Regions from separate parts of the Paenarthrobacter nicotinovorans genome, predicted to be linked through region 2. Evidence: riboswitches for the same ligand, from Rfam matches in the RefSeq annotation. Region 2 holds a riboswitch; each other region holds the start of a gene.

Region 1 (10,497 bases), 460 kb from region 2:
TGGACGCCGAGCAATTCACTTTCCTCGGCACGGGATGGACGGTAGGACTGGCCCACGAGGCCGGCCTCAAGATGCGCGAAGCCGTCCAAGGCTGGACCGAGTCCTACCCGGCCATGGAATACCGCCACGGTCCGATCTCCATCGCCGCTCCCGGCCGGGTTACCTGGTTGTTCGGCACCCAGCCCGAAGGACTGGACCAGGACATGGCCGCCACCGGCGCCCTCTACCTCCACACGGACAAGCACCCCCTGGCCGAGCTCGCCCGGGTCCATAAGGTCACCCTCGAGCGTGCACGGGTCCGTGGCTTGAACCCGGACCTGCCGCGCAACCTGACCCGCTCGGTCATTCTCGACGCCTCCGCCTAGGTACACGTCATGGTTCTCGGAGCCGCAGAATCACCGGTGCTGTCCTTCGATGTTGGCGGGACCGACATCAAAGCCGGTTTGGTGGATGCCAAGGGCGTGGTGCTGGGTATGCGCCGCGTCCCCACGCCACTGGACCCGGCACGTCCTGGCGAAGCCGTCGTTGAGCGGCTGGCAGAGCTCGCCGCCGAGCTGGCTGCCGAGTTCCCGGGCACCCCTGCCAAAGCCGCCGGAATCATCGTCCCCGGCATTGTCGACTCGGTGGCAGGGGTGGGCGTTTACTCGGCCAACCTCGGATGGCGGAACTTTCCCTTCACGGCCGAAGCCGAAAGGCGTCTCGGGATTCCGGTGGCCTTCGACCACGACGTCCGCTCCGCCGCTGCCGTTGAGCACGCGCTTGGAGGCTCCAGGGAGTTCAGCGACGTTGTCGTCATGGTGGTGGGCACCGGCATCGCGGCCGCAGTCTTCTCCGGAGGCAAAGCCGTGACTGCCGGGGGTTTCGCCGGAGAACTCGGCCACGCGCAGGTTCCGGATCCCGACGCCGGTCCCGGCGGCACCGCAGCCACCATCCTGGAAGCCGTCGGTTCAGCCGGGGCCATCGCAAAGCGCTACCACCTGAAATCTGGAAACAAGGTCAACGGCGCCCGCAGCGTGCTGCTCAGGGCAAAGTCCGGCGACGCCCTGGCGGAACGCGTATGGGCAGAGGCGATGGACGCGCTCGCCTTCACCATCTGCCAATGCGTCAACATCATCGGCACCGAAGCGGTGGTGATCGGTGGAGGCCTCGCCGAGGCCGGTGAGGACCTCCTGCAGCCCCTGCGCGCCCGGGTTGACCAGACCCTGGATTTCCAACGCCGCCCCCATCTGATCCGTGCCCAGCTGGGTCAGGACGCAGGCCTGCTCGGTGCCGCCCACAACGCACGCAAGCTGCTGGGAGCCGGACAATGAAGCGAGCCAACGTGAACCGCATCATCACAGTCACGCCGAACCCTGCCATCGACATGACGTATACCGTCCACGGCATCACTGAAGGCGCCAGCCACCGCGTCCCCACTCCCATCAGCCGTGCCGGGGGCAAAGGCATCAACGTTGCCCGTGTGACGCACCAACTCGGATACCCGGTGCTGGCCATAGCGCCCACAGGCGGTGCCGCGGGCCAGACCCTGGCGGCCGAGCTCTGGACCAGCGGAGTGCCGCACATCCTGGTAGGGGTCGCCGCCGAGACGCGCCGCAGCATTGCCCTGGTGGATACCGTGGGCGGCGAAACGTCCATCTTCAACGAGGAAGGCCAGGCGCTGCTTCCCGATGAGTGGCGCTCGTTGCGGACCGCCGTCGCTGAAGCCGTCACCGGAAACCCCAACCTCCCCGCCTCCGTGCTGGTCGGTTCCGGCAGCCTGCCTCCCGGCGCTCCCGCTGACTTCTACCCGGAGCTGGTCCGTCTGGCTCACGACGCCGGCATTCCCGCCATCATCGATACCTCCGGTCCCGGGATCATCGCCGCAGCCAAGGCCGGCGCGGACATCCTCAAACCGAACCACCATGAACTCGCCGAAGCCACGGGGGAGTCCAGCCTCCAGGCAGCGGCCCTCTCTTTGATCGACATGGGCGCCCGCACTGTGCTGGTGAGCGCCGGAGCGGACGGCATGCTCGCCTTCGACCACGCCGCCCCCGGCGGTTATTGGAGTGCGCGCTTGCCTGAGTCGCTCAGCGGCAACCCCACAGGGGCGGGCGACGCCGGTGTGGCGGCTGCCGCCGTCGCGCTCGCCGAAGGCATCACCGAGCCGCGCGAGATTCTTCGCCGTGCCACCGCCTGGTCCGCAGCAGCCGTGCTCATGCCGGCAGCAGGCGAGATCTCGCCGCGGTACCAGGAACTGCAGGACCAACTGATCGTGACATGGAAGGAGACCCGGTGACCCTGGTCAACACGCGGGAACTGATGGACAAGGCAGCTGCCGCCGGCACCGGCCAAGGCGCGTTCAATGTCATCCACATTGAAACTGCGGAGGGCCTGGTGGGAGGTGCCGAGGCCGCCGGCGTTCCGCTGATTCTCCAAATCTCCGAGAACTGCGCCAAGTACCACGGCGGCCTGGAACCCATCGCGTCCGCAGCGCTTGCGATCGCGCGTTCGGCCTCCGTGCCGGTGGCCCTCCACCTCGACCACGCCGAGTCCGAAGACCTGGCGCTCGCCGCCGTCGACCTCGGGTTCGGTTCCGTGATGTACGACGGCGCCCACTTGCCTTATGAGTGGAACGTTGAGGTCACGCGCCGCGTCGCCAAATACGCGCACGAGCGCGGTGTGTACGTTGAGGCCGAGCTCGGAAAAGTTGGAGGCAAGGACGGAGCCCACGCACCGGGTGTCAGGACCGACCCGTCCGAGGCCCGGGATTTCGTTGAGGCCACGGAAGTGGACGCACTCGCTGTGGCCGTCGGTTCGTCCCACGCCATGACGGAGCGCAGCGCAGCGCTGGACCTGCACCTGATCGCCCGCCTGAAGTCCGCCGTTGGAAAACCACTGGTTCTTCATGGCTCATCCGGTGTCACAGATGAGATGCTCGTATCCGCTATCGGCGCTGGTATGACTAAGATCAACGTATCCACACATTTGAACGGGTTCTTCACCCGCGCCGTCCGTGAGTACCTCGCTGCCAACCCCGCAGTGGTGGATTCCCGGAAGTACATCAAGGCCGGCCGGGAGGCCCTGGTGCTGGAGTCGGCACGTATGCTGACGCTGTTCGCCAAAGCGAAATAGCCGGAAACCGCGAAAGGCTTGTCATGACCCGCACCGATCGGCTGACCGCCATCCTCGATCTCCTGGCCGAATCCGGCCACGTGGAAGTCGAGGACATCGTGACGCGTCTAGGCGTGTCACCTGCCACGGCCCGCAGGGATCTGGACAGCCTCGCCAAGCAGCGGCTGCTGAGCCGCACCAGGGGAGGCGCCACGACGGGATCGGTGGCATACGACCTTCCCGGACGATACAACCGTGACGACCACGCCGAGGCCAAGCAGGAAATTGCGCTCGCGGCCTCCGCGCTGATCCGTCCCGGAGCGGTCATAGGGCTGAGCGGCGGAACCACCAACACCGCCCTGGCCCAGGTCCTGTCCACCCGCGAAGACCTCAACGCACCGTCGAACAGGCCCACGCTTACCGTGGTGACCAATGCAATCAACATCGCCTCCCAACTGGCGGTGCGCCCCAACATCAAGATCATGGTCACCGGCGGCATCCTGAACCCGCGGTCCTATGAGCTGGTGGGACCGTACACGGACGTGATCATGCAAAAGGTCGCCTTGGACATCGCCTTCATTGGCGTCAACGGCGTGGACCCGGACCTCGGCCCCACCATCACTGACGAGGGCGAAGCCATGGTGAACACCGTGATGGCACGCCGAGCCACGGAATCCTACGTGGTAGCCGATTCCTCAAAGGTGCGCCGACGCTCTTTTGCCGCCATGGCCGGCTACGACTTCAGGCACCTCATCACCGATTCCGGGATCAGCCCCGACGACAAAGCGGCGTTCGAAGCCAACGGCACGGAAGTCATCGTCGCACCGGCAGGCTGACGGGGACCCCTAGAACCGCATCCGCGGGGCGTGGAGCACCGAATCGTCCACATCCCTGGGCACCCACTGGCTGAACGGCAGATCCAGGCTGTACTGGTCGTCGTCGTTCTTGACCAGCGTGCGCAGCTCAGCGTTGCCCGGATTGTTGAGCGACTCAAAGTACTCCACCGTCCAGTGGAACCAGCGCATGCAGAACAGCCGCATCGTCAGCCCGTGCGTCACCAACAGGGTGTTCGGTGCGTACGTGGGCTTCTGCCAGTGCCGGTAAAGCGTCTCCATGAAGGACGACACCCGGTCGTAGACGTCCGAGCCTGATTCGCCTTCGCGGAAGCGGTAGAAGAAGTGGCCGTAGAGGTTCCTGAGTTCCTTCTGGTCCTCAATGTCCCCGGCGATCTGGAAATTGGCCCAGTCCTGCTCACGGAGCCGCGGCTCCTCGATGACACGCTCAATCAGGGACCCCAGGTTGAGGGCTTCCAGCGTCTGGTAGGCGCGCAAATAGGGGGAAACATAGACGCAGACCTGCTGCCCGTCGAGTTTGCGCCGCAGGTCCTCGCCGGCCAACCGCGCCTCCTCGACGCCCTGGTCCGTCAGCGGAATCCGATAATCCGGCACGCGGTTGTAGATGGACGTGTCGGCGTTCGCGGCGGACTGTCCGTGCCGGATCATGAATATTCTCTCTGGGGCACCCATCCCACCAAGCATAGGGCGGCGGTTCCCGGCAAAGAGGCAGGAACTGCGGGCAAGATAGGTACATGTTCCTTGCTTCCCGTCGCCGGCTGCGCGCCGAAGTGCTCATTGTCCTGGGCTTGTCCCTGGGCCAGTCGGCTGTCTACTCCGTGGTGCAACTGCTCGACAAGATGACGCGGGCGCCGCTGGCTGATGCAACGTCCACGCTGAACAGGTCCCAGAGCACCCGCGAATATTTCGATCTCACGTACCAGCTTCTGGATATCCTGTTCGCCCTGGTGCCCGTGGCGCTGGTGTTCTACTTCCTGTCCACGCACGTCCAGGCCACCAGGGACGGTGAAGGTTCGGCGTTCGCCCGGCTCGGCTTCAACTTGGTCCGCCCCGGCAAGGATCTGCTTCAGGGCCTGGGCCTCGCGGCGCTTATCGGCATACCGTCCCTTGGCCTCTACGCGGCCGGCCGGGCGCTGGGAATCACCACTGCCATTGTGCCCAGCGGCCTGGATGCCTACTGGTGGACGGTTCCCGTGCTGATTCTCTCCGCCGTGCGACACGCCATTGTGGAAGAAGTGATTGTGGTGGGGTATCTCCTGGACCGCTTCGGCAAGTTCGGCTGGAGCGTTCCGGCGGGCATCGTCGTCAGCGCCCTCCTTCGCGGGAGTTACCACCTCTACCAGGGCTTTGGCCCGTTCATCGGCAATGTGGTGATGGGCCTGGTCTTTGGGTGGATCTACACCAAGACCAAGAGGGTGATGCCCTTGGTGATTGCCCATGCCCTGCTGGACATTGTGGCGTTCGTTGGATTCAGCCTGTTCGGCAAAGCGGTGGGCCTGGGCTGAGCAGCCGTGAAAGCCGTTGCAGCCGTTAAAAGTATCCGGCCGCCATCGGTGGGTGACGTCATTGGCACCCGCTGATGGCGGCCGAAGCATTGTTTGGACAGCGGTGTCCAGGGCCGGGACCAGCCCGGATCAGGGGAACGGTCAGATGGTGACGGCTCCGGAGGCGGTTTCGAAAGTGACGGCCATGATGCCCGGCGTGCCGCGTGGTGCTATCCACTGGACCGCGACGTCCTCGAGAGGCTTCTCCACTGGCTCGCCCAGCCATTCGGTCACGCGTTCGGCGGAGCCCGCGATCGTGAGGCTGGACATCTTCACATCGCTCTCGTACACCTTGGACGGGTGAAGTGAGGGGTCGCCCTCCCACTTGAGCAGGTACGGCACCTGGGGATCGGCGATCAAGCCGAGGATGCCGATCTGCTGCCACACCAGTTCGCGGCCGTCAGGGAACTTGCGGTTGCCCGGGACTGCTGCGCGACCGAGGCGTTCCTCAAACGGGGCGAGGTCGTCAACTGCCACGCACCAGCCCATCCAACCGCCGCCGGCGGCTGAGCGTGCACGGACAGCTTGGCCGAAGGGTGCTTTGTCGGAAGCAGGGTGGTCCAGGACCTCCACGACTTCCAGGTACTTGTTATCCGCAAGGGGAATGATCATGTTCCGGGTGCCGAAGCGCGGGTGCACTCCGCCCCGGACTGCGTCCACTCCCAGAGCCGCGGAAATTCGTTCGGTAGTGGCCAAGAGGCCATCTCGTTCACAGGCGTAAGAGACGTGATCCATGCGCATGGCTTCATCTTGGCACTTTGTGATCGGTGTCTCAGCTAAGCCAACCCTAACTAAGGTGGGATCTCGCGACGGGCGTCATGGAAGGTCGCAAAAGAGCCCATATATTCTGCTGGCGTCACAAAGCTGTCCAAGGACCCGGACACTTCCTAGACTGGCCGCAGCTTCCTTCCCGCAGCTATTCCGCCGACCACACGCGCCACGAACAGGAGAATTCCATGTCCCAAGGATGGTCTTTCGAAACCCGCCAGATCCACGCAGGCCAAGAGCCGGATGCCGCCACGGGCGCGCGTTCCCTGCCGATCTACCAGACAACGTCGTTCGTTTTCCCGAGTGCTGAAAGCGCGGCCAACCGCTTTGCCCTGGCCGAACTGGCTCCGATCTACACCCGGATAGGCAACCCCACGCAGGACGCCGTGGAACAGCGCGTCGCGAGCCTCGAAGGCGGTCTGGGTGCACTGCTGCTCAGTTCGGGCCAGGCAGCCGAGACCTTTGCCATCCTGAACATCGCCGAGGCCGGCGACCACGTCGTCGCGAGCCCCAGCCTCTACGGCGGCACGTACAACCTGCTGGCCCACACGCTGAAGAAGTTCGGCATCTCCGTGACTTTCGTCGAGGACCCGGACAACCTCGAGCAGTGGCGTGCGGCCGTCCAGTCGAACACCAAGCTGTTCTTTGGTGAAGTCGTCTCGAACCCACGCCAGGACGTGCTGGATATCGAAGGCGTCGCCGGTGTCGCGCACGAGGCAGGCGTGCCTCTCATCGTCGACAACACCCTCTCCACGCCGTTCCTCATCCGGCCCATCGAGTGGGGCGCGGACATTGTGGTCCACTCCGCAACCAAGTACCTCGGCGGACACGGTTCGGCGATCGCAGGCGTGATCGTGGACTCGGGCAACTTCGACTTCGGCAAGGACCCGGAGCGGTTCCCCGGCTTCAACACCCCGGACCCCAGTTACAACGGCTTGGTTTACGCCCGCGACCTGGGCAAGGACGGAGCGCTCGGAGCCAACCTTTCCTACATCCTGAAGGCCCGTGTCCAGCTCCTTCGCGACCTCGGCTCGGCCGTGTCGCCGTTCAACGCGTTCCTCATTGCCCAGGGCCTGGAAACCTTGAGCCTGCGGGTGGAGCGCCACGTCGCCAACGCCACCAAGGTGGCCGAGTGGCTGGAAGCGCATGACGACGTCGAATCGGTCGCCTATGCGGGCCTGCCGTCCAGCCCCTGGTACGAGCGGGGCCGCAAGTACGGACCCCAGGGCACGGGAGCCATCGTGGCCTTCAACATCAAGGGTGGCGTAGAGGCCGGCAAGCGCTTCGTGGACGGTTTGGAGCTGCACTCCCACGTCGCCAACATCGGTGACGTCCGCTCCCTGGTCATCCACCCGGCGTCGACCACGCACAGCCAGCTGACGGTCGAGCAGCAGGTAGCCGCCGGCGTCAACCCGGGCCTAGTCCGCTTGTCCGTGGGCATTGAGCACATCGATGACATCATTGCCGACCTCGAAGCCGGCTTCCGCGCGGCCAAGGGCGCCTGAACGGGCAGTCCACGCCTGCAGCTGACGCACCCGGCTGACGGACCCGGGGTGCCGTCCACATCGACGATTATTCGCCGGACGGCACCCCGGAGTGCTCTTTCGTGAATGAAGCTGCCCTTGAACGTCACACTGGTGTCACATTCTTCGCCATAACGGTGGTGTCTTTCCTAGACTCTACGTATTAGGTCATGAGTGCCAGCAGATAGCCCCGGCTTGCTGGCCGGCAACCCTCCTTCCGCGGTGGGGTGCCCCGGGTGAAGACCTGGCCTGTTCGCACGCAAGGCGACGGGCAAGCGCGAAGTTAGGTGTCAAAGGAATGACCATCACTGCTACAGCACTTCCCAAATCCGGAGAAGAAGACGGAACCGTCAAGTACGCGGGCATAGGGCCGCTGGCGCTCGAAGCCGGCGGTCACCTCCCCAACGTCGTGTTGGCGTACGAAACCTGGGGACGACTCAACGCCGACGCGTCCAATGCCGTGCTCATCCAGCATGCGCTGACGGGCAGCACCCACGTTGCCCGCGGAGCCACGGACGAGGAAGGGTGGTGGGAGCAGTTGGTGGGTCCGGGCGCCACCATCGACACCAACAGGTTCTTCGTTGTCTCCATCAATATCGTGGGCGGCTGCTATGGCAGCACCGGCCCGTCCTCCGATGCGCCGGACGGCAAGCCGTGGGGTTCCCGGTTCCCCCTGGTCACTCTTCGCGACAGCACGGTTGCTGAGGCCCGTTTGGCGGACCTCTTGGGGATTGAATCCTGGCACGCGGTCCTGGGCGGCTCGATGGGTGGGGCCAGGGCCCTCGAATGGGCTGTCACGTTCCCGGAGAGGGTCAACCGCTGCGCCGTCATTTCGGTGGGAGCCTACAGCACCGCCGAGCAGATTGCCTTTGCGCAGGCCCAAACCCTGGCCATCCGGCAGGACCCGCACTTCAACAATGGGGACTACTACGGCGGTCCGGCTCCGGAACACGGACTTGCCCTGGCCCGCCGGATTGCGCACATCACGTACCGTTCCGCCCTGGAACTGGATCTCCGCTTCGGCAGGGAAGCCCAACATCAGGAAACGCCGCTCTCCGCAGCAGTCCTGGGGGAGCGTGGTCGCTACCAGGTGGAAAGCTACCTGGACCACCAGGGGACAAAGCTTGTGCGGCGGTTCGATGCCAACAGCTATATCGCCATCACCGAAGCGTTGATGTCCCACGACATCAGGCGGGGACGGGGCACACTGCAGGAAGCACTTTCGCGTGCCACCGCCGAGTTCTTTGTTGCTGCTGTGGACACGGACAGGCTGTACTTCCCGGCCCAGTCCAAGGAACTGGCGGCAGCACTGCCGGGGAATGTTCCGGTCCACACCATCCAGGCGCCGATCGGCCACGATGGCTTCCTCACGGAAATCGGCCAATTGTCGGAGCAGCTTCGCGGGGCGTTCTTCGCCTGACCGTGAGGAGCCTGTTCGTAGAGTTGCCTGTTTGTGGACGTGCCTAGCCGTTCATGATCTCCCCGCGTTGTTTCATGTAGTCCTCCATGGCGATCTGGCCATTGGTGAACTTCGCATCCAGTTCAGCCAGCTTGCGGGCGCGGTAGCCCTGGGGCTCGGAACCGGCAGTGGGAAACGGCGCGGGAGCGGGCTGTCCGGCCCGGTAGGAATCGCTTGGGTAGGAACCGCTTGGGTAGGAGGCGTTCGACGGCGGCGCGACCTGCGGAGCCTCGTCTGCAGGGCGGATGACTGCCGGCCCTGGCGGGTAGCCCGGGTAATTCTGTTGCGGGTAGTCCTGCGGCGGGTAATTTTGTGGTGGGAAACCCTGTTGCGGATAATCCTGACCACGAAAATTCCCGTTCTGCAGGCGGCGGGCCTTGGACCGGTTGTACATGCGGATTCCCATGGGAATCAGCCACGAGCAGACGATGATCCAGAAGATCAGATTGTTCACAGTGCAGGCCTCCTAGGTCTTAACCCCAGCTTAGCCCTGTGCCCATCACAGCAGCTTGGCCTCCATGCCCAGGAAAATCCCGTAGCGTTCCGCTTCGGCTTCCAGGGCCATCTGCTCTTCCTTGGTTGTCGGCTTGTCCATCCGGACTTCGAGCCCGCACATGCCCCCTGCGAAGCTGTGCCGCCACCATCCGGCCAGCCTGCCGTCCACGAGGACTACATGCATGGGGCCGTTGTCCTCAGGCAAGTACGGTGCGGTGCCGCCCAGGTAGTGGCGGGATTGCGAGTACCCCATCACGTATTCGTCGAAGCATTGGATGAGGTCGACGCGGGGGAGCACGGAACCGGCCGCTGGACCGGCAGGAGCCTCCAGGGCTTCTACGTCAGCCGAGGCGCCGTAAAAGTCCAGGTCATCGAAGGAGACCCGGGCCAACGTTCCCGGTGATAATTCCGCGGCGACGTTGAGTCCCAACGTGACGTCTTTCATGGTCAGCCCGGACCACGCCGAACAGTCCTTCACGGTAGCCGGTCCGCGACTGCTGAAATACCGCAGGGCCATCTGCCCCAGGGCGTGTTCCCGGTCCGCTCCGCTGAGCGGCCCGGAAAAAGGAGCGGTGACGCGTTCGGAGAACAAAGCGTAGGTCTGCTTCAGGGCTCCTCCAGCCGAACGAACCGGAGCGCCGCTCACCAGAATGCCGCTGATTTCGGCGTGCATGAGGTGGTAGATGAAACCCAGCCCCTTGCCGGGAAAGCCGGCCTGGCCCAGAACATCAGCCAACTCCTCGCGGGTCTTGTGGGCACCATCC
Region 2 (10,497 bases):
ATCCAGCGGTTGAAGATCTACACGGTCTCCCAAATGCTGAGCCTGCGATACGGCAGCAAAGCCACCCAGACATCCGGAATCGTGATGTTGGCCTACACCCTCATGCTCTGCGCCACGTCCACCGGCGCCTACGCCACCATCTTCGTGGTGCTCTTCGACTGGGAACGCTGGTTGGCAATCGCCGTCGGCGGCGCCATCGTGCTGGTCTACTCAACCATCGGCGGCATGTGGTCCATCACCTTGGCAGACCAGGTGCAGTTCCTCATCAAGACCGTAGGCATTTTCTTCCTGATGCTGCCGTTCGTCCTGAACGCAGCCGGCGGAATGGACGGCATCCGTGAGCGCCTTGACGCCAGCTTCTTCCAGATCGACGGCATCGGCGTCCAGACCATCATCACTTACTTCGTGGTCTACACCCTCGGCCTCCTGATCGGCCAGGACATCTGGCAGCGCGTTTTCACCGCCAAGACCGCCACCGTTGCACGCTGGGGCGGAGCTACCGCCGGTGTTTACTGCATCCTCTACGGCATCGCCGGCGCACTGATCGGCCTGGCTGCCCGCGTCGCCCTCCCGGACATCGATGTCGCCAACCTCGGCAAGGACGTTGTCTACGCAGAGGTGGCAACCCACATCCTGCCCGTCGGCATCGGCGGACTGGTGATGGCCGCGGCTGTGGCTGCGATGATGTCCACCGCTTCGGGCGCCCTGATCGCCGCCGCTACGGTGGCCCGCGCAGACGTTGTCCCGTTCGTGGCCAGCTGGTTCGGCAAGACGATCAACACCGACGACACGGAAAACCCCGAGCACGACGTCAAGGCTAACCGCTACTGGGTCCTGGGCCTGGGCATCGTTGCCGTCCTGATTTCCATGGCAGCTCAGGACGTCGTTGTTGCCCTGACCATCGCCTACGACATCCTGGTAGGCGGACTCCTGGTCGCCATTCTCGGCGGCTTGGTCTGGAAGCGCGGAACGGGCATCGCGGCTGCATGGTCCATGGCAGTCGGCTCAGTTCTGACACTGGCCCTGCTCATCATGTACGCGGTTGGTGTCATCCCGAGCGAAGACGGCGTCTACGCCAACGAGCCCATCTACTGGGGCCTCGGTGCTTCCCTGGTGGTTTACGTCGTGGTCTCCCTGCTGACTCCGCCCACGGACGCAGCCGTCCGCGAGGCCTGGGACAAGCGCGTAGCCGGCGCCATCTCCGAGGAACTGCCGCCGGAAGTCCACCCGGTGGGCAGCAGCAAGTAACCAGGCAATACCCGACGGCGGTGCCGCCCCCTTCACGGGGGCAGCACCGCCGTCGTTTTGTTCCCGGCAAAAGGGCCTTCATAACCGCAGGTGCGGTACTGTTGTCCCAGCTTCAAGAGATGTGGCGCCAAGCTCCGACTGGCCATGCACCAACCCCATGTTCACGGGTGGTTCGGATGAGGAAGCGGCCCGTCCCGGACCTGAGACAACCGAGCGGGCAAGAGCACTCTCCACAGGAGCAGCACCTTGCCGTATCAGAGCGATACCAGCCACGCCCACAGCACCACCGGCCAAACCGAAGCCCGGACCGTCACGGTGATCCCCGCCGTCGACCTTTACCTGGGCACGGTCACCATAGTGGCCAGGAACGAAACCCTGTTCTTCCGGCATCCCCATCCGCAGCAGATCGCCAAAGCGCTGGCCCAGGCCGTCCGGCCCTCAACGTGGTGCGAGGCGTCCCGGACCCTGACGGTTACTGTGGCCGCGACAGGAAAACGGGATGGCCAGCCGCGCCTGTTCGCCCTCGGCAGCCGGGACGAGGACTAGATTTCCTCTTCCTCCCCACGGAATTCCTCGGTCTCATCGATCGGCACCACCCGTTCATCGTCCTCGGGGGCGTCCACTTCCTCAACCCAGGGCTCGTCCACTTCCTGGTCTTCGGCGTAGTCGTAGGCCGGGTCCGACTCGATGGTGGTGCGTTCCGGGTACTTGGCGTGTGATTCGGTGGTGTCCATGGTGCAACCTCCGTCCCGTGGGCCTGTAAGAGCCCGCTAACCGAGTGCGGGGAGGCTCCCCGCCCCTGTCCTTCCATCTGAGCACCGGCCAAAGCGAGGGTCAAGCAGAGCCGGAAATTACGGTACACCGAACATTCCAGCTAAGGAATACCAGCCAAAAAACCCTGCAAATAAGCGGTAGTGTGGGGCGTGCAATGGGGCCGCAACTACCCCACCCAGCACAGGAGATAAAGTGCAGATGCACCAGGAATCCCACAGTTCGTCGAGCCCCGCTCCGGACCCCGCCATCGAACCCGCAGCCCTCCACCACACCGCAGACCCGGCAGCACCCACTGCGTCGGACATCAGGCGTTGGCGGCAGTACCTTGCCGATGAACGCGCCGAGGCTGCGGTCTACCGCGAACTCGCCCAGCGCCGCGACGGCGAGGAACGGCAGATCCTGCTGGCTCTGGCCGAAGCCGAAGGGCGGCATGAAGCGCACTGGCTCAAACTCCTGGGTGAGCACGCAGGCATGCCCAAGGCAGCTTCCGCCCGCAGCCAGTTCCTGGGGTTCCTGGCCCGCAACTTCGGTTCGGTCTTCGTCCTGGCCCTGGCGCAACGTGCAGAGGGCCGCTCCCCCTACGGAACCGAGCCGGCCGCCACCCCCGCGATGGTGGCCGATGAACAAATCCACGAGGAAGTAGTCCGGGGCCTGGCGACCCGTGGACGCAACCGGCTCTCGGGTACCTTCCGCGCAGCAGTTTTCGGCGCCAACGACGGTTTGGTGAGCAACCTGTCGCTGGTCATGGGCATGGCCGCGACGGGTGTACCGAGTTCCGTGGTCCTCATGAGCGGCGTTGCAGGGCTCCTGGCCGGCGCACTGTCCATGGGTGCCGGCGAATACGTCTCCGTCCGCTCGCAACGCGAACTGCTCAACGCCACCCTCCCCACCCAGGCCACCCTCACCGCAGCCCCGTCGCTGGACATCGACCACAACGAGCTGGTCCTGGTTTACCTGGCACGCGGCATGACCCGCGAAGCCGCCGAGCACCGGGCAGCCGAGCGCATGGGATTGTTCAGCTGCGACTGCGATCCCAGCCTCTCCCTGCAGCCCGAGAAACCGGTGGCCGATGAGCATGAATCGGTGGGTTCGGCGTGGGGCGCGGCGCTGTCCAGTTTCTGCTTCTTCGCCTCGGGAGCCATCGTTCCGATCCTGCCCTTCCTTTTCGGGATGACGGGTATGGCCGCGCTCCTGGTGGCCGGAGTCCTGGTGGGCATCGCGCTGCTGGCGACAGGCGCCGTCGTGGGTTTGCTGTCCGGTACGTCGCCGCTCAGCCGCGGCCTGCGGCAACTGGCCATCGGGCTGGGAGCAGCTGCTGCCACCTACGGTCTCGGTTTGCTGTTCGGCGCGGCGATCGTCTGAGTTTGGACTGCTCCCCCGGCAGACCGTAATGTTGGTTCGTCCTCCGCGCTGCCCCGCGTGACCAAGGGCCTGAGGAATGGAGAACCGTGGACTGGGAGCGGGAAGCTACGCACGTGCCGAAGCACCGGCGATCGGGAACAACCCAGCGCGTTCTGCTCGGCCTGCTGATGGCATTCATCGCGGCGACGGTCGCTGTGCTGGTGTCCTGGTTCCTGAATGGCGACCCCCGCATCACGGCACTGTTCCCGGGCGTCAGCGTCCCGGGCGGCCCGCAAACCGGGAAGATACAGCCCACCTCGGCCCGCATTCCGGACGCGCCACCGCCGGGACTTGAGGAAGCTGACGCCCCGCTGGCCTCGCCGACGGCACCGGGCACCACCAATGATTCATACAAGTTCCTGGCCATGAACGACGACGGCACCCCGGTGGGCTATTCCCCTTGCCGGCCGCTGCACTACGTGGTGAACAACGCCTCCGCTCCCGAGGGAACCGACCCCCTCCTGGCGACGGCCATTGCCAATATCTCTGCAGCCTCGGGCATCCAGTTCGTCAACGACGGAACAACCGACGAACAACCCGCGGACCGGCGCGAGCCCTACCAACCCAACCGCTACGGCGACCGGTGGGCTCCCCTGCTGATCTCGTGGACCACACCAGAAGTGGCACCGGCCCTTGAAGGGAAGGTCATCGGCACGGGCGGCAGCACCATGTATTCGCTGGACAAGGGCCCCAAAAGCTACATCACCGGAAGCCTGGAGCTGGACACACCCCAGATCGCGGAACTTCTGGCCGATCCCGGCGGCGCGGACTACGTCCTTGCCGTCATGCAGCACGAGCTGGGACACGTGATGGGACTGGACCATGTGGACGATCCGATCCAGCTCATGTACCCGGAAATCGGGGCACCGGACGGTCTGGCCGCCGGTGACCTGAACGGCCTGCATCTCCTGGCATCAGCCCCCTGCCGCAAGGACATCTAGCAGCTTTCAGGCGTTGGGTACAAAGGCCATGGACTCACGGGGACACTGGACCTATGCTGGCGAATACGGCCGACGGCGGCGCCCCACCGCCCGTCCGCGGCCTCCACGTCAGGGGGTTCCATGGAACCTTATGGGTCGTCCAAGTGGCCGGACCCGGATCCTCCCCGGCCCCATTACCTTCCGCCTTCGGGTCCGCACGAGCCGCCTGAGCCCCGCCCGCCGATCAAGCACAGCAGCGTCGCCGCCATCCTGTTCCTGCTGGGCATCCTGGGGCTCGTGTGCGCCGGAGCCTATTTCGGCGGAGAGCTGCAGCAATTCCTCTACGGATCATCGGAAAGCCAGAGCCAGCCGCCACGTCCCGGGCTGGCACCCTTCGGACAACGGGACGATCCCCTGCCCGGACGTGAAGAAGCCGACGCGCCCCTCGGCACGCCGCCCCCGCTGGTCCAAGCCAGCAGCTCGTACAAGTTCCTGGCAGTCAAAGAAGACGGCACGCCCTTGGCGTACTCGCCCTGCAGGCCCATCCACTACGTGGTGAATTCGGACCTCGCACCGGCTTCCTGGCAGGTTCTTGTGGAGAAGGCCGTCCATGAAACCGGGAGAGCTACGGGGTTGAGATTCATTTACGACGGACCGAGTTCCGAGGTTCCCTCCCCCAACCGTTCCGGGTACCAGCCGGCCAGATACGGGGACCGTTGGGCGCCGGTGCTGATCGCCTGGAGCACCCCGGAGCAGGTTCCGCGCCTGAACGGGCAGACGGTGGGTCTGGGCGGAAGCTCCTCCATTGGCCTGAGCAACGGCTACAAGGCATACGTGACCGGGACAGTCTCACTGGATGCACCACAGTTTGCCGGGATCGTGGACACCCCGGACGGGGAGGACATCGGCGTGGCAGTCATCATGCACGAGCTCGGACACCTGGTGGGCCTGGACCACGTGGACGATCCCCGGCAACTCATGTTCGGGCAGGCATCGTGGGTACGGGAATATGCCGCAGGCGACCTGACGGGGCTCGCGGAACTGGGTTCAGGTCCTTGCAGCAAAGACTTCTGATCCGGGCTGTGTCTTAGCGGGCCAACACCGCGAGCGCATCCTCCACCGTGTCCACCAAAAAGATACGCTCCGCCATGGGCTTCCCGGCGGCCAGGCTCTGCAGCATAGGCCACGCCGGGAAGGTCCGTTCCCAGTGTTCGCGGCCCACCAGGACCATGGGGGTAATGGTTTCGGGCGCGCCGTAGTAGTTCTCACAGGCGTCCTGGAAAATTTCCTGCACCGTGCCTGCCGCTCCCGGCAGGAACACGATCCCGCCGTTGCAGACTTCCAACAGGATGGCTTCCCTGATGGCGTTGGCGAAGTACTTGGCGATGTGGGTGGCGAACAGATTGGGCGGCTCGTGCCCGTAGAACCAGGTAGGGATGCCGAGGGTCGGGGTGCCTTGCGGGTAATGTTCGACGACGGCCGCCGCCTGACGCGCCCAAGCCGTCACCGAGGGCCTGAACCCCGGGACATCGGCGAGTGTCGCAAGGGCCGCCTGCAGTTCGGCGTCGGGCCTTCCGCTGAAGTAGGCGCCCATATTGGCCGCTTCCATGGCACCGGGACCCCCGCCCGTGGCGACGGCGAAGCCGGCTTGGGCGAGCAGGCTGCCCAGCCGGGCGGCGTCGGCGAATTCCCTGGATCCTCGCTGGGCGGCATGGCCGCCCATGACTCCCACAATCCTGCTACCTGCGAAGGGGCCCTGATCCAATGCCTCGTCCAGGGCGTCGCCTATGGCGTGATCGTGCAGCGCTGCGGCGAGCGTGGCGTCGAGGCTCTGACGCTGGCCGGGCAGGATGCTCCACTGGTAGACCTGCGCGTCGAGGGTGGACTCGTACTCAGTAGCCGGGATGTCCCGGTAGAGCTCCGCCGGGGTGTAGAGAGTGCCGCGGTACGGGTCAAAGGGAACACCCAGCAGCTTCGGAAAGATCAGTGCGCCACGGCTTCGCAGACTTTCTTCCACGCCGGTGTCGAAGGTGCAGCCGAGGAAGATGGCACCTTGCGGATCCATCGCTTTGAGCTGGCGCGAGTAGCCGCGAAGGTCCAACGACTGCGCGTGCCAACCGTGCATTGACCGGGCTCCGGCACCGACCAGCCGATCGAAATGAACCACGCTTTCGACGTCGAGTGTTCGAGGACTTGGGTTTAGCGCTGCCGTGCGGTTCATGGTTTCAGCCTAGTAGCGGGCTTGCCCGCGCCACTGGGATTTCGCCCATACCGGTCTGGACCCTAGCCATGAATTTCCGCGAGGAGTACAGTATCGATCACTGCTCCACTTTCGATCCATGAAAAGTATTTGCAGTACCCAACTGAATTCAGGAAATGACGTCGCGGAGGCGTCGTAAGCTTGCCGGCTGGGGGGCCCAACATCTGCTCGAGGAGCATGGTTGTGGACCGTCCAAAATACGCTCGGCGTCATACTCATTTCACCCTGTTCAGCACCCGTTCCCTTTTCCGGAAAATCCTTGTTTTCCTGCTGGGTTCCTCTGTTGCCTTTTCTGCCCTGACCGTTGGTATGGCGGCGCCTGCCGCTGCTGCGGTCCCGCCGTGCCCGGGCACAGGCGGCGCCATGCAGATAGTGGCCCACACCGATGATGACCTGATTTTCATCAGTCCGGATTTCATGCGTGACATCCAGTCCAAGCGCTGCGTGCAGACCGTGTACGCAACGGCGGGTGAAGCCGGTGAAGGGGCTGCGTACTGGAACAGCCTGGAAGCGGGAATCAGGGCAAGCTACGCGAAAATGGCGGGTGTAGCCGATGCCTGGACCACCTCCGACGCGGGCGTTCCGGGCCGACCCCTCACCCTTCAGACCTTGAATGCGGCACCCAACGTTTCCGTCGTTTTCATGCGGCTTCCGGATGGCTTCCCGGATGGGAGGGGCAGCAGCCGCTACAACGGCCAGAGCATCCTGAAACTGTGGGACGGCCGGCTCAGCTCCATCCGTCCGGTTGATGGGGCCGCAGCGTTTACCAAGGCGCAATTCCAGACGACGTTGAACCAGCTGGTGGCCAATTACCAACCCACCACCTTCCGGACCCAGGATTGGACGGGAAATTACCAGGACCCCTACGACCACAGCGATCACTGGGCCACGGCAAAGTTTGCCCAGCTGGCCAGCAGGGCCTACACGGGACCCCATACGGCATCTGCATACGACGCCTATGTAATCGATGAATACGCCCAGAATGTGACGGGCGCGGACCTGACCAACAAAGTCAACACCTTTGTGCGCTTCGCCGATTTCGATAAATACCTCTGCGACACTCCCTGCCCGGCGCCGCCTTACAGCGACTGGCTCAAACGGCAGTACATCACGGCCATCGAGTGGACGGGCAATGCTGCCAAATCAGCAGGCACAACAGTGAGCGCTTCTTCGCAGAAGGCCTCGGGGCAGAGCCCCGAGAAGGCCCGCGACGGGTACGCATGGGGTACGCCCATGGACGCCAACCGCGAATGGGTCACCAACGGCGGCAAGGCAGGCAGCTGGATCCAGTACAACTTCTCCCCTGCCCGGACCATCAACGCCGTGACGCTTTTTGACCGGCCGATCCTCAGCGACCAGGTAACCGGCGGCAACCTGGCCTTCCCGGATGGCAGCACCGTGCCAGTGGGCGCCCTGCCTAACAACGGTTCGGGACTCACAGTGAATTTCCCGGCACGGACAGTCAGTTCGGTCCGCTTCAACATCACCTCCGTGAGCGGCTCCACCACGAACGTCGGCTTGTCCGAGTTCGAGGCCCACATCACGGCCGACGTCGTTGCACCCGAAGTGACGGCGACACCGCCCGGCGGCACCTATGACATCGGGCAAAAGGTCACCCTGTCCGCGAACGAACCTGCGACGATCTTCTACACGCTGGACGGGACGACCCCCACCACCGCGAGTGCCAAATATGCCACGCCGATCACCGTGAATGGTCCACTGACGCTGAAGTACTTCGCCGTGGACGCTGCGAACAATCCGTCGGCCGTCGTGACTCAGAGCTACTCCACCGGCCCGGACGTGACCAAGCCTGTGGTGACGGCCAACCCGCTGGGCGGCGCCTACGCCCCGGGCACCAGCATCACGCTTACGTCCAACGAGGCAAACTCCGTGATCAAGTACACCAAGGACAGCAGCGATCCCCTCACTGCAGGCTTGGTCTACTCCACGCCGATTGTCTTCGCGGGCCCGGATCCGATGACCCTGAAATTCTTCGCCATGGATCCTGCCGGAAACGTGTCCGATGTCGTCACGCAGACCTACAACGTTCCGCCTGACACGCGGGCGCCTGTGGTGACGGCAAACCCAATCAGCCGTGCGCTGGCCAGCGGGGCAACCATCACGCTTTCCGCCGATGAACCAGGCGCAAGCATCTACTACACCACAGACGGCAGCAGCCCCACGGCTACGGAGTCTGCCACCAACTTCAAGTATTCGGCTCCGCTTGTCATGGGGACATCACAGCTGACCCTGAAGTACGTCGGTGTGGACGCTGCAGGGAACACCTCACCCATTGGAACCCAGACGTACAGCGTTCCCGCAGCCGGGCCGCCGTCGTCCCATGACTTCAACGGCGACGGCAAGGCCGACGTCTTGTCCTCCGATACTGCCGGCAACCTGTACCTCTACCCGGGCAATGGCGGAGGCGGTCTGGGGCCGCGGCAAACGGCCTTGGCGGCACCTGCATGGTCCACGATCACCGACACCATAACCCCCGGCGACTTCAACCGGGACGGCAAACCGGACCTGCTGGCCCGTGCAGGTGACGTCCTGTGGTTCTACCCGGGCGACGGCGCCGGCAGCTTCGGCGCCAGGGTCCAGGTGAGCACCGGATGGAGCACCATGAGCCAGTTGTTCTCCCCGGGCGACTTCAGTGGCGACGGAATCCCTGACCTGATCGCCAGGCGGAGCACCGGCGATCTGCGCCTTTACGAAGGCAACGGCAGCGGCGGGCTCCGGACGCCAATCACGATTGGAACCGGCTGGAATGTTATGAATGCAATTCTGAGCACCGGGGACTTTAATGGAGATGGTACGGGAGACGTGCTGGCCAGGCGTTCGGATACTGGCGCCCTCTGGCTCTACCCCGGCGATGGAACCCGCGGATGGCTCGCATGGAAGCAAATCTCCACGGGTTGGGACAACCGAACATCGATCGCAGGCCCCCGGGACCTCGACGGCGATAACAAGAACGACGTCATCGGCCGCATCGGAGACACCCTGTGGCTCTACCCAGGCAGCGGCAACGGGACTCTCAGCAACGTCCCGCCCACTAGCCTCGGCACCGGTTGGCAGGCCATGAAGATCATCGGCTAGCCAACCCCATGGACCTGGCGCGGGTCGGAGTTTTCCCCCAGACTCTTCGGCCCGCGTCAGCCATGTCCGGAGCCTGTCCGGGGTGGGCTGCCAAAAATGTCAGACCCTCCTGGCAGGGTTAATGCATGGGAAGCATTGGGGATGTTTTGGCGCGGCGGGCAGGTTCGCCCGGCGCCAAAGTCCTGCCCCGACGCGTCCGCCACAGCGAGAAAACAGGTTCGACGGCGTCACTCGCCGCCGCGCTCACCGGCAGCGACCCTGGCGCGCGGCCAACCGCCGGTATGTCATTTGAGGGCCGCGCCGGAGCTGCAGGACTCGCCGAATCGCTGGCATTGGGTGCTGCAGCAGTGGCAGCTGTGCGTTCACTCGCGGCCGAGGAGACACGGCTGTTTGACTTCACGGAAGCCGCAGATTTCGCAGGATCGGTCGAAGAGATTTCCCGGGCCCTTGAGTACCTCCAGGTCGTTGCGGCGCAGACTGTGGAGCGGACCCGGACGGAGGCGCAGCGTGCGGCGCCGGCACAGCAGCCTGGACAGTCCCCGGCGTCCGGCGCGCAGGAATGGCGGACGGGGTGGACAGAACCAGCCGGTGAGTCAGAAGGTGGCGGTGGCGGTGACTCCGTCCTGGCTGCTGCTGCTGATGGTGCTGATGGTGCTGATGGTGCTGGTGGTGGCAGTGTTTTGGATGATGGGTACCGGAACGCGGCGGAGTTCCTCCGGGCCCGGTTGCGGATCGGGATCGGCGAAGCACGGCGCCGGCTCGCCCTCGCCACCGATGTCCTGCCCGGGGCCGGAATAA
Region 3 (10,497 bases), 1.5 Mb from region 2:
CGCCACGGGCTTCGCCACGGCGTGGCTGTACTGGCTCTGCTGGGCCGTGGCCCTTGGTTCGGAATTCACCGCGGCCGGGCTGCTCATGCAACGGTGGTTCCCGGGCGTGGATGTCTGGATCTGGTGTTTCGTTTTCGCAACAGTCCTCTTCACCCTGAACGCCATTTCATCGCGCGTCTTTGGGGAATCGGAGTTCTGGTTCGCGCTCATCAAGGTCGCCGCCGTCGTCGGCCTCATCATCCTGGGCGGCGCCGCGCTTACCGGATTCCACCCCCTTGCAACGGGCGACTACCCCACGTTCGGCGAGAACTTCAGCACCCCTGACGGGCTCTTCCCGAACGGCTTCACGGGAGTCTTTGTCACGTGCCTGGCCGTCTTCTATGCCTTCTCCGGTTCCGAACTGATCGGTGTTGCAGCTGGTGAGACCGCCAACCCCGGCGCGAACATCCCCAAGGCAATGCGAACCACAGTGATCCGCCTGATGATCTTCTTCGTTGGTGCCATCACGGTGATCGCGGCAACCATCCCGTACGAAAAAGTCAGCGTGGACGAGAGCCCGTTCGTCACCGTCTTCTCCATGCTCGGCATCCCGTACGCGGCGGACATCATGAACTTCGTGATCATCACGGCGTTGCTTTCGGCCGGAAACTGCGGCCTCTTCTCCTGTGCCCGCATGCTGTTCTCGCTGGCCGACGAAGGCCACGCACCCCAGGTCTTCAAGAAGCTCACCAAGCGCGGCATCCCGCTGGTTGCCCTCTGCGTGAGCATGCTCGGCGGTCTCGCCTCGCTGATCAGCAGCGTCGTTGCGCCGGCTACCGTTTACCTGGTGCTCGTTTCCGTGGCCGGCTTTGCGACGGTAGGTGTGTGGATGTCGATCGTGGCTTCACACTTCATCTACCGGAGGACGTTCGTGAGGAACGGTGGCGACGTCAACACTCTGCCGTACAAAGCGCCGCTGTTCCCGCTGGTGCCGATCCTCGCATTCGCCTTGTGCGTTGTGTCGTTGATCGGCATCGCGTTCGATCCCAACCAAGTGGCGGCCCTCCTGTTCGGAGTGCCCTTCGTGGGTGCCTGCTACGCGTTCTTCTACTTCAAGTACGGACGCCGCCGCTCGCTCAAAAAGGCCGTCAACTCCTAGCGCCGCGGATTCCTGACCCTGTTGGGATGCAGATCAGCCCTTGGACAACTCTTTCGGTTGCCCAGGGGCTGATCTGTTGTGGAAGGTCGACGGCGGACCTCACCCCGCCTGCGCACAATCACTCGCCGCGGCTGATGGCATTGGGTCTACTTCTTGTTTGCCCGCACCGGGTGCTCGCTCAGAATTGACAGCCTGTTGAAAGCGTTGATTCCAATTGCCGCCATGCAGAGGACACTGATCTGTTCGTCACTGTAGTGCTGACGCGCCACGGCAAACAGTTCCGGGCTGGGACGGGAGGTACTCATGCGGGTAATCTGCTCCGCGATCTCCATGGCGACCACCTCGCTGGGTTCGAACAACTGCACTTCCTTGTACACAGCCACCAATGACAGGCGCTGCTCCGTCTCGCCGTACTTCAGTGCCCGACGGTGGTGGAGATCCAAACAGAACGCGCACCCGTTGATCTGCGAACACAGGTAATTGATCAGTTCGAGGGTCCGGCGCGGGATCCCGAGCCGGTCAGCTTCGTCAACGAGTTGCTGCGAATAGTGGCTGAGCGTCGCGTAGAGGTCCGGTTGCTGCTTATCGAGATAACCGGCCAGCCGCGGTTTTGTTTCCTGTTCAGGCATGTTTGGAGCTTAACGCACCGCGCTCGGAGAGCTTAAGTGAGCAAGCGTCACAGCCAAGCACGCGGAACGTGAGCAAGCGTCACAGCCAAGCACGCGGAACGTGAGCAAGCGTCACAGCCAAGCACGCGGAACGTGAGCAAGCGTCACAGCCAAGCACGCGGAACGTGAGCAAGCGTCACAGCCAAGCACGCGGAACGTGAGCGAGCGTCACAGCCAAGCACGCGGAACGTGAGCGAGCGTCACAGCCAAGCACGCGGGATGTGAGCAAGCGTCACAGCCAAGCACGCGGAACGTGAGGGAGGGTCACTCCGGGGTGTCGGCGGCCAGGCGGATGCCGTTCTCGGCCAGCCATACGGGATTGAAGGCCTTGCTCAGGTAGTTGGTGCCGGCGTCGGGCGCTATGGCTACCACCACCGAACCGTGAGGCGCGGCGCGGGCCACGCGCACTGCCGCCGCGACAGCGAGACCGGACGACGGCCCCAGCGCGAGCCCTTCTTCGTCAAGAAGCCGATGGACCGTGCTGTAGACCTCGTCGTTGGGGATCCGGAGGAAGCGGTCAACGATGGAGCGGTCGAAGATCTTGGGCCACTCTGACTGCGGCCAGGAGTTGCCGACGCCGTCCACCAGGATTTCGGCGGGATGACCCCCGCTGTACGCGGATCCGTAGGGGTCTGCACCTACCACTTCAACGTGCCCGCCCGGCCTTGAGGCTGCCACCTGTTCCTTCAAATACCGCCCGTTGCCGCTGATGGTCCCGCCCGTACCGATGCCGGCCACGAAATGCGTCACCAGCCCACCCGTCTGTTCCCAGATCTCCGGCCCCGTGGTCTCGTAATGTGCCAAAGGATTGGCCGGATTGTCGAACTGCATGGGCCGCCAGGCGCCGGGTGTTTCGGCGGTAATCCGGGCGGCCACGGCTCGCGCGTTCTCCGGAGACTCGGACGGCGCGTTCCAATCCGTCAGGATCACCCGCGCGCCATAGTTGTGCAGCGCAGCGAGTTTTTCCTCGGAAATGGTGTCGCCCGTGACCACCACCACCGGGTGGCCCGTGAGGTGCCCGATCAGCGCCAGCCCGATCCCGGTGTTACCGGACGTGCTCTCCACAATGGTGGCCCCCGGCCTCAGCTCCCCCGAGCGCTCGGCCGCCCGCACCATACTTAGTGCCGTGCGGTCCTTGATGGAACCACCGGGGTTCTCGGACTCCAGCTTGACGTGGATGACACTGCCGAGCCCGCGGCTGAAGTTCTCCAGCTTGACCAGCGGAGTGTTCCCCACCTTTTCCAGGACCGAGGCGTCGAGACCATCAAGACCCCCGGGCAGTGCATGCAACCCATGCTTACGGGTGGCCGTGCTCATGGCGTCGCCTCCTCTGTTTCAGTGAAAAGCTGATCCACGGCTTCGCGCAGCACCGTCCGCGAGCGCTCCACCAGGTCCGGCGCCGACGGCCGGTCCGCCAACACATCAGCAAGCCGGCCCGCCACCAGCCCGGTCCCGTTGCCGAGCGGCTGTGCAGCTTCGGCTTCCAGCAGGAGGTAGGAAGCCGTGAGGGACTCGATGGCCAGGAGCTTCTCCGCGGCATCAATCGACTTCTCCAGCTGTTGCAAGGCCAGCGGAGCAAGCGTCGAGTGGTCCTCGATGTCGGCTGAGAGCGTGGGCGCGCCGAGGGTTGCCGGCGCTGCCAGGAATTTGAGTTCGGCCAACAGTCCGGCCGCGGAATACCAGAGCAGCCCGGGCAGCTCCTCCTGAATCAAGGCAGACGCCGCACCGGGCGCGGAGGACGCCGCTGCCAGGTGCCTCGCCCGGATGGCCCGCTGCGGTGGATACAGCTTGGCGATCCGCCGCTCGCTGGAAATCCCCACGTGCGCCAATCCCAACCGCAGGCTTTCGAAGGACAACGCCAGCTGCATGGGTTGGAAGTTCCCGCCGGACACCATCGTTCCCGACTCCACATCGACCAACGGGTTGTCTCCCCGGCCGTTCAGCTCCACTTCCAGGCCCGAACGCAACTGCGCCACCAAGAACCGGAACGCCCCGTGGGTCTGCGGTGCAGCCCGGAAGGACAACGCGTCCTGTACCGACGCTTCCCTGCGGACATCCTCCAGCCAGCCACCGCTGAGAAGCCGTCGAACAGCGGCGGCCGAGTCCCGCTGGCCGTCAACCGCCTTGGCCGCTTGGATGGCCGGCGAAAAGGGACTGAGGTTTCCGCCGCCGTCGTACCTTGCGATCGCCTCCAGCGACAATGAAAGCGCGACGTCGGCGAGCCGGGCCAGGTGCTGCAGGCGCACCAAGGCGAGGGCTCCCGCGCCCACGGAGTAGGCATTGGCGCTCACCAGGGCCAAGGCCTCTCCGGCAGCAGGTTGCAGGGCTTGCAGGCCGGCGTCCGCGAGGGCTTTGGCGCCGGGCACCAGCATGCCGGAGGCGTCGAACGCTTCCCCCTCGCCCAGGGCTACGGCAGCGACGGCGGCCAGCTGGGTCAGGTCGGAGGAACCCACGGACCCTTCGCGCGGGATGGCGGGGTAGACGCCGCGGTTGAGCAGTTCGGCATAGAACCCGGCGGTCCCGGCACGAACCCCGGAGCCGCCCCGGCTGAACCCGACAAGCCGGGCCAGGATCACTGCGCGCGCTGCGGCACGATCCAGATACGGGCCTACGCCGCTGTTGTGATACCTGATGACCTGCACCTGGTAGGCGAGGAGGGACTTCTCCTCCACAGCAGTGTCCCGGCCTGACCCTAGAAGGGTATTCAGGCCGTAGACCCGTTGACCGGAGGCGGCCGCCTCCTCCACGATCTCCCTTCCCCGTCCGATCAAATTCAACGCTTCTTGGTTGAGTTCCACGTGAAACGTCGGATCCGCAGCCGCTTCCGCCACAGCCAACGCGGAGATGGGGCCCGTCCCGATGGTGAAAATGCCCATTAGAAATCCAGCAGGTTTTGGCGGAATCCGCCGTTGCCGTAACTCTTCCTCAACAGGCCGCGGCGGCGGAGTTCCGGGGTCAGCTTGTCCAGCACACCGTGCACGGTCACCGGATCAACGAAGCCGGAGAACAGGAAGCCGTCGCCCCCTACCGCCGCGCCGGTCTCCTCCAGATAATCCGCAATTTCTCCCACCGTGCCGATGATCGAATCCCCGGCACCACCGCTGCGTGCCTGCAGGATTTCACGCAGAGTGGACCCGGGAGGGGCAGCCTTGGCGAAGTGCTCCAAGGTGCCCTGGTTGCTGTTGGTGCTCAACTCCGGAAGCGGGGCATCGAGGTCGAACTTTTTGAAGTCGATCACGGATAGGTAGGAGATGGAGTTGAGCTGGCTGTCGATGTCACGCTGCGTCAATTCCCGGCGCTGCGCCCGTAGCTCCTCGGCCTCGGCTGTGGAACCCACCACGGTGGGCTTCAGTACGAAAAGCACCTTCACGTCGTCGGGATTCCGGCCGGCTTTCGCCGCCTCGGCCCGGATCGAATCCCGGTAGGCCTTCATGCCGTCAACGCCGCGGGCGAGCGCAATTGCCACATCCGCGTGACCGCCGGCAAACGCTTTGCCCCGCGGAGAGGCGCCCGCTTGGACAAGCACGGGTTCCTCGGGCAACGGTGCCGTGTTCAGCGGCCCACGGACCTTGAAGAAGTCCCCGTCGTGGTTGATCGGATGCACTTTGGTATGGTCCGCAAACACCCCAGCTGAAACGTCCTCAAGTACAGCGTCGGCCTCCCAGCTTCGCCAAAGCCGCCTGACGACGTCGACGAATTCCTCCGCTTTTTCGTACCGGAGGTCGTGTTCGATCTGCTGGTCCAAGCCGTAGTTCTGCGCGGCGAGATCGCTGCCCGAGGTGACCACATTCCATCCGAGCTGCCCCTCGGAGAAGTGCTGCAGGGTAGCGAGGAGCCGGGCCGCGGTGAAGGGCGGGTAGAAGGAAGCGCTGACCGTGGGAACGATCCCCAGGTGCTCCGTGGCGGAAAGCAAGTACGGGACCAACGCCAAAGGATCGTGTTTCGGCGCAAAGGAAGCATGGGCCAGCGAAACCTCGGCAGTACCGCCATAGGTGTCCGGGACGGTCAGGGAATCCTCGATGATGAACAGGTCCAGCCCGGACAGCTCGAACGCGCGCACGGCCTCCTGGTACAGGGCGGGCTTCTTCCAGTCGTAACCCAGGCTGTAGCCCGGAGTGCCCCAGCCCTGCACCCCGAAACCGTGCCCCACAAACCAACCAAAATGCAGCATGGGCTTGAGTGTAGAACTGCTCTGTCCGTTCACCGCGACCTGATTTCATACGAAGTTACAGGGGGTCGTACTGCGTCAATTATGCTCCCGGGACGTCTTAATTGGACCCGTACTCCAGTACCGCCCGGTTACGCAACATGACGACGGCCGCCGTGCGGGCCGTCGTCGTGAATGCTACGTTTTTCTTGAGTAATGAGAACCAGCGCAAAGCCCTGACTTGCTGGTCGGCAACCCTCTCTCCGGCGGGGTGCCTCAGGTGACTACTCGGCGTATCGACAACTCGAACTGCAAGCGTGACTGAGGAGCACCAGCAATGCCTGAACCCACTGAAGAAAAACTCTCTTACCGCCTGATAACAGGCCCGGATACCCGCGACTTTTGTGAGCGGATCACCAACGCCCTGGCGGATGGGTACGTACTGCACGGCAGCCCCGCCGCCACGTTCAACGGAACCGACGTGATCGTCGCGCAGGCCGTCGTCCTGCCCGCCGCTATTGCCAGCGCCGATGCCGCAGTCGCCAACGCCGTTGATGAACTGGATACCGACGACGAAGAAGCATTCGAGGGCCACGCATGAGCTACGCAGGTGACCTGACCCCGCAGGACGCGTGGGCCAAGCTTGAACAGGGCGCCATCCTGGTGGACGTCCGCACCGAGGGCGAATGGGCCCACATCGGAATCCCCGACACGAAAGCCACCGAGAACGATCCCCTGTTCATCCAGTGGAACCTCGCCGGCGGCATCCCGAACTCCCGCTTCATCGAGGACCTGCAACAACAAGCGCCCGAGGACGACGGCGTGGAGCTCGTCTTCATCTGCCGCTCCGGCCAGCGCTCCATCGCCGCCGCCATCGCCGCCACGCAGGCAGGCTTCACCGCCTACAACGTCCTTGAAGGCTTTGAGGGCGAACCCGACCGTTACGGCGAACGCACCGTCAATGGTTGGAAGAACCGTGGCCTGCCAACGAATCTGGGGACCGAGTAAGTGACTTTCAATCCTGACGCCGCCGGCTGGAGCCCCGACACCCAGGCCGTTCGCGGTGGACTTGACCGTACCAACTTCCAGGAAACGGCCGAACCCGTCTTCCTGAACTCCGGCTTCGTTTACGAATCCGCCGCCGCGGCAGAACGCGCCTTCACCGGCGAGGACGAACGCTTCGTCTACTCCCGCTACGGCAACCCGTCCGTGGCCACCTTCCAGGAGCGGCTGCGCCTCCTCGAAGGTACCGAGGCTTGCTTCGCGACGGCGTCCGGCATGTCCGCCGTGTTCACCGCACTGGGTGCCCTGCTGGCTGCCGGTGACCGCGTGGTTGCTGCCCGTTCCCTCTTCGGCTCCTGCTTCGTGATCCTCAACGAGATCCTTCCGCGCTGGGGCGTGGAGACCGTGTTTGTGGACGGACCGGACCTTGACCAGTGGCGTGAGGCTCTCTCCGAGCCGACCACCGCCGTCTTCTTCGAATCGCCGTCCAACCCGATGCAGGAAATCGTGGACATCCAGGCTGTCAGCGAACTGGCGCATGCCGCTGGGGCGACTGTCGTCGTCGACAACGTCTTTGCCACTCCCCTGCTGCAGCGCTGTGGCGAGCTGGGCGCCGACGTGATTGTGTACTCAGGCACCAAGCACATCGACGGCCAGGGACGCGTCCTCGGTGGCGCGATCCTGGGCACCAAGGAGTTCATCGATGGACCGGTGAAGCAGCTCATGCGCCACACGGGGCCATCGCTTTCGGCTTTCAACGCCTGGGTGTTGACCAAGGGCCTGGAAACCATCGGGCTCCGAGTCAACCACAGCTCGGCATCGGCCCTGAAGATCGCGGAATGGTTGGAGCAGCAACCCGCCATCAGCTGGGTCAAGTACCCCTTGCTGAAGTCGCACCCGCAGTACGAGCTCGCCGCGAAGCAGATGAAAGCCGGCGGCACAGTGCTCACGTTCGAGCTCTCGCCGTCCACTGGCCGCTCCGCGAAAGAAGCCGCGTTCGCGCTGCTTGATGGATTGCGTGTCATCGACATCTCCAACAACCTTGGTGACTCCAAGTCGCTGATCACCCACCCTGCCACCACCACCCACCGGGCCATGGGTCCGGAGGGCCGGGCGGCGATCGGGCTGTCCGATGGCGTGGTGCGCTTGTCGGTGGGGCTGGAGGACGTGGACGATCTCATCCTGGATCTGGAGAAGGCCCTCAAACAGGTCTAACCTTGCTGGCATGAGGCATCCATACCGCCGGGCGGGGGCTGTCATCGTTGCGGGATCGGTGGTGTGGTTGGCCGGGATTTCACCGGGATCCCGCGTGTACCTCATGCACGACCCCGCGGAGCGCCTGCGTTTGCTGCTTGCCAGCGAGCGCGGATGGGTGTTCGGCCACCACGCGGCCGCTGCAGGAACCGTCGCAGTCCCGGTGGGCTTCATGGCGTTCTCGAAAGCACAACCGGCAGGGACCTCCAAAGCGTGGGCGTCCGCGGCAGCAACAGCGCTGCTCGCGGGCGCACCATTCTTCGTCTACAGCTTGTCGCGGCGGGCCTCGGACCTTGAGCGTTTCGCTTATTTTCGGGGATCCAATGCACCGTTCCTCGCCTACTCATGGCTGCATGTGCTGGGCTTGGCTGCCATGGGCGGCAGCCTGCTGAAGTCCCCCGCCAAACGATGGGCGGGGATGACGGCAGCAGGGATGGCCGTGGTTTCCGGGACCGTCCTGGCGACCACCAAGGACATCCCGCCCCTGGTTTTCTACCTCACCGAAGGAGCCGTCGGAGCGTACCTGATGGCGTGGCCGGAACCCGGGGACATCGGGGATAGCGAGAACATCGGAGACATCGAGGGCTAAGGCCGCCGCACTCTGGTCAGCAGCGGGACCGGGTCCTTGAACGCGACCGTCGCGGTGCCACGAACAGTCACCTTCGCAGCGTGCGAGACCACGGCGGCAAGGGCTTCGGAGCCGGGCGGATTCCCGCCGTCACGATGCCTGGCGCTGTACCGTGCCGCTGCGTCCCGTTGTTCGAGCGCTCCGTTGCCGCGTCCCAGAATTTCGGCAATGCCCGCCTTGACCAGCGCCAATTCACCTTGGTCATCCAGTACCGGGCTGAGATAGTCAACCAACGCCCACACGACATCAGCGGCAGGCTGGGGCCGGAAATCGCCGAAGTCCAGGAGGTCTCCCCGCAACCCGGAATTACTGGCCCGCCAACCCGCCATCCGCAGCAGGGCGGTCGGCACCGGGGTGGGATCAACGCCGTCGAGCATTTCCAAGGAGGCCGTCTCCACCAAAGCCCGCACCAGCACCGCGATCAGCGCCGCGTCCTCCGCGCGGAGGCAGACGTCGGCGACCCGGACCTCTACGGTGGGCTGGTTCCTGGCGATCCGGGCATCGAAGTAGATCATCCCCTCATCCAGGACTACACCGGTATCAAGCAAGCGCTGCACCACGCGTCGATAAGCCGTGAGCGAGCCAAAAAGCGATGACGGCCCGGACGTGGGCCACCGGTTCCATGCCTGCGTGCGGTAGCTGTCGAACCCGGTCGGAAGCCCGCGCCAGTAGGGCGAATTGGCCGAGAGCGCGGTGAGTACCGCGAGTTTGTCCCGGATGTGGTCCAGCACCACCACGCCTTCCTCCGGGGACTCCACTGAAGTGTGCACGTGGAACCCGCACGTCAACTGCTCGGTGGCGATGATGCCGAAGTGGTCCAGCATCGCGGCGTACCGGGGATCCGGGGTGGTGTGCGTGTTCGAGGCCAATGGTGAAGTGGCAATCGCTGCAACCCTTGCACCGTGCCGCCGGGCAGCTTCATCGGCCATGGCGCGGCCCCGGCGAATCTGCTGCAGGAGTTCGGCATAGCTGTGACACGGCCGCGTTTGGGTTTCGATTTGCTCCAGCTTGAGCTCCTGGCTCAGTCCGGTCTCCGTGGCAGGTTCCTCGTAGCCGGCCAGAAGCGCGTCCGCGAGAGCCAAGGGCATGCCCGTCACCGGATCAACGATGAGCAGTTCTTCCTCGACCCCGAAAGTCCGCATGCTCCATTCTGCGTCACGGGTGGCCTCCAGAACACAGGGTGGGACTGGCAGTTTGGCCTGCGGCAACGAGATTCTGCTGGATCATCGCCCTTGGAAACGGAGAGGACCCGCGGATTAGCCGGCCAAGCAAGCTGGCCGGGGCCGATGATCCAGCAGATTTGTCCACATAGGCGAAGTTTCCGGACTGGGGAGGGACCAGTCCGTGGCTGACTGAAGGCATGAACGCATTCGAATTCTTGTCGTCAGTAGGTGGAGTAGCCAAGGTAGGGCTGCTTAAGGCCCACGGGCACACCCCGGCGGATCTAAGGAAGCTCGAGGGGGCCTATCAACCGCGGCATGGCATATGGGCTCTGCCCTCCGCAGATACGGAGTTTGTCTCTGCCCTCGTAAACAACGGACTTCTGACATGCGCAAGCGCAGCTGCCCGCTATGGCCTCTGGCTTAAAGACAAACCGGGAAGACTGCATCTGGCAACCAAGCACAACAGAGGCCGGGTGTTTATCCGGCACGGAGGTCTC

The links. A riboswitch is a leader RNA that binds a small molecule or an ion and turns the genes downstream of it on or off. The one in region 2 is predicted to bind S-adenosylmethionine.
Region 1: another riboswitch for S-adenosylmethionine. It lies ahead of metX (homoserine O-acetyltransferase MetX); the one in region 2 lies ahead of JMY29_RS04955 (hypothetical protein).
Region 3: another riboswitch for S-adenosylmethionine. It lies ahead of JMY29_RS17640 (DUF1737 domain-containing protein); the one in region 2 lies ahead of JMY29_RS04955 (hypothetical protein).

Annotation. Positions count from the first base shown of each region.
Region 1 covers NZ_CP089293.1:1,480,130-1,490,626, forward strand. The annotation lists gene JMY29_RS06870 (SIS domain-containing protein) at 1-365, shown strand, start outside; gene JMY29_RS06875 (ROK family protein) at 375-1,310, shown strand; gene JMY29_RS06880 (1-phosphofructokinase family hexose kinase) at 1,307-2,275, shown strand; gene JMY29_RS06885 (class II fructose-bisphosphate aldolase) at 2,257-3,111, shown strand; gene JMY29_RS06890 (DeoR/GlpR family DNA-binding transcription regulator) at 3,135-3,926, shown strand; gene JMY29_RS06895 (histidine phosphatase family protein) at 3,936-4,592, opposite strand; gene JMY29_RS06900 (CPBP family intramembrane glutamic endopeptidase) at 4,679-5,449, shown strand; gene JMY29_RS06905 (VOC family protein) at 5,591-6,229, opposite strand; gene JMY29_RS06910 (bifunctional o-acetylhomoserine/o-acetylserine sulfhydrylase) at 6,445-7,761, shown strand; SAM riboswitch class IV at 7,946-8,063, shown strand; gene metX (homoserine O-acetyltransferase MetX) at 8,078-9,199, shown strand; gene JMY29_RS06920 (hypothetical protein) at 9,243-9,692, opposite strand; gene JMY29_RS06925 (winged helix DNA-binding domain-containing protein) at 9,738-10,497, opposite strand, start outside.
Region 2 covers NZ_CP089293.1:1,023,709-1,034,205, reverse strand. The annotation lists gene JMY29_RS04960 (sodium:solute symporter) at 1-1,248, shown strand, start outside; SAM riboswitch class IV at 1,359-1,478, shown strand; gene JMY29_RS04955 (hypothetical protein) at 1,495-1,794, shown strand; gene JMY29_RS04950 (hypothetical protein) at 1,791-1,982, opposite strand; gene JMY29_RS04945 (VIT1/CCC1 transporter family protein) at 2,221-3,384, shown strand; gene JMY29_RS04940 (matrixin family metalloprotease) at 3,471-4,364, shown strand; gene JMY29_RS04935 (zinc metalloprotease) at 4,485-5,417, shown strand; gene JMY29_RS04930 (LOG family protein) at 5,431-6,564, opposite strand; gene JMY29_RS04925 (chitobiase/beta-hexosaminidase C-terminal domain-containing protein) at 6,781-9,699, shown strand; gene JMY29_RS04920 (HNH endonuclease) at 9,825-10,497, shown strand, end outside.
Region 3 covers NZ_CP089293.1:3,793,322-3,803,818, forward strand. The annotation lists gene JMY29_RS17615 (amino acid permease) at 1-1,138, shown strand, start outside; gene JMY29_RS17620 (carboxymuconolactone decarboxylase family protein) at 1,285-1,767, opposite strand; gene JMY29_RS17625 (PLP-dependent cysteine synthase family protein) at 2,071-3,123, opposite strand; gene JMY29_RS17630 (aromatic amino acid ammonia-lyase) at 3,120-4,682, opposite strand; gene JMY29_RS17635 (NtaA/DmoA family FMN-dependent monooxygenase) at 4,682-6,010, opposite strand; SAM riboswitch class IV at 6,166-6,277, shown strand; gene JMY29_RS17640 (DUF1737 domain-containing protein) at 6,291-6,554, shown strand; gene JMY29_RS17645 (rhodanese-like domain-containing protein) at 6,551-6,961, shown strand; gene JMY29_RS17650 (O-succinylhomoserine sulfhydrylase) at 6,962-8,170, shown strand; gene JMY29_RS17655 (hypothetical protein) at 8,181-8,798, shown strand; gene JMY29_RS17660 (glutamate--cysteine ligase 2) at 8,795-9,979, opposite strand; gene JMY29_RS17665 (endonuclease domain-containing protein) at 10,198-10,497, shown strand, end outside.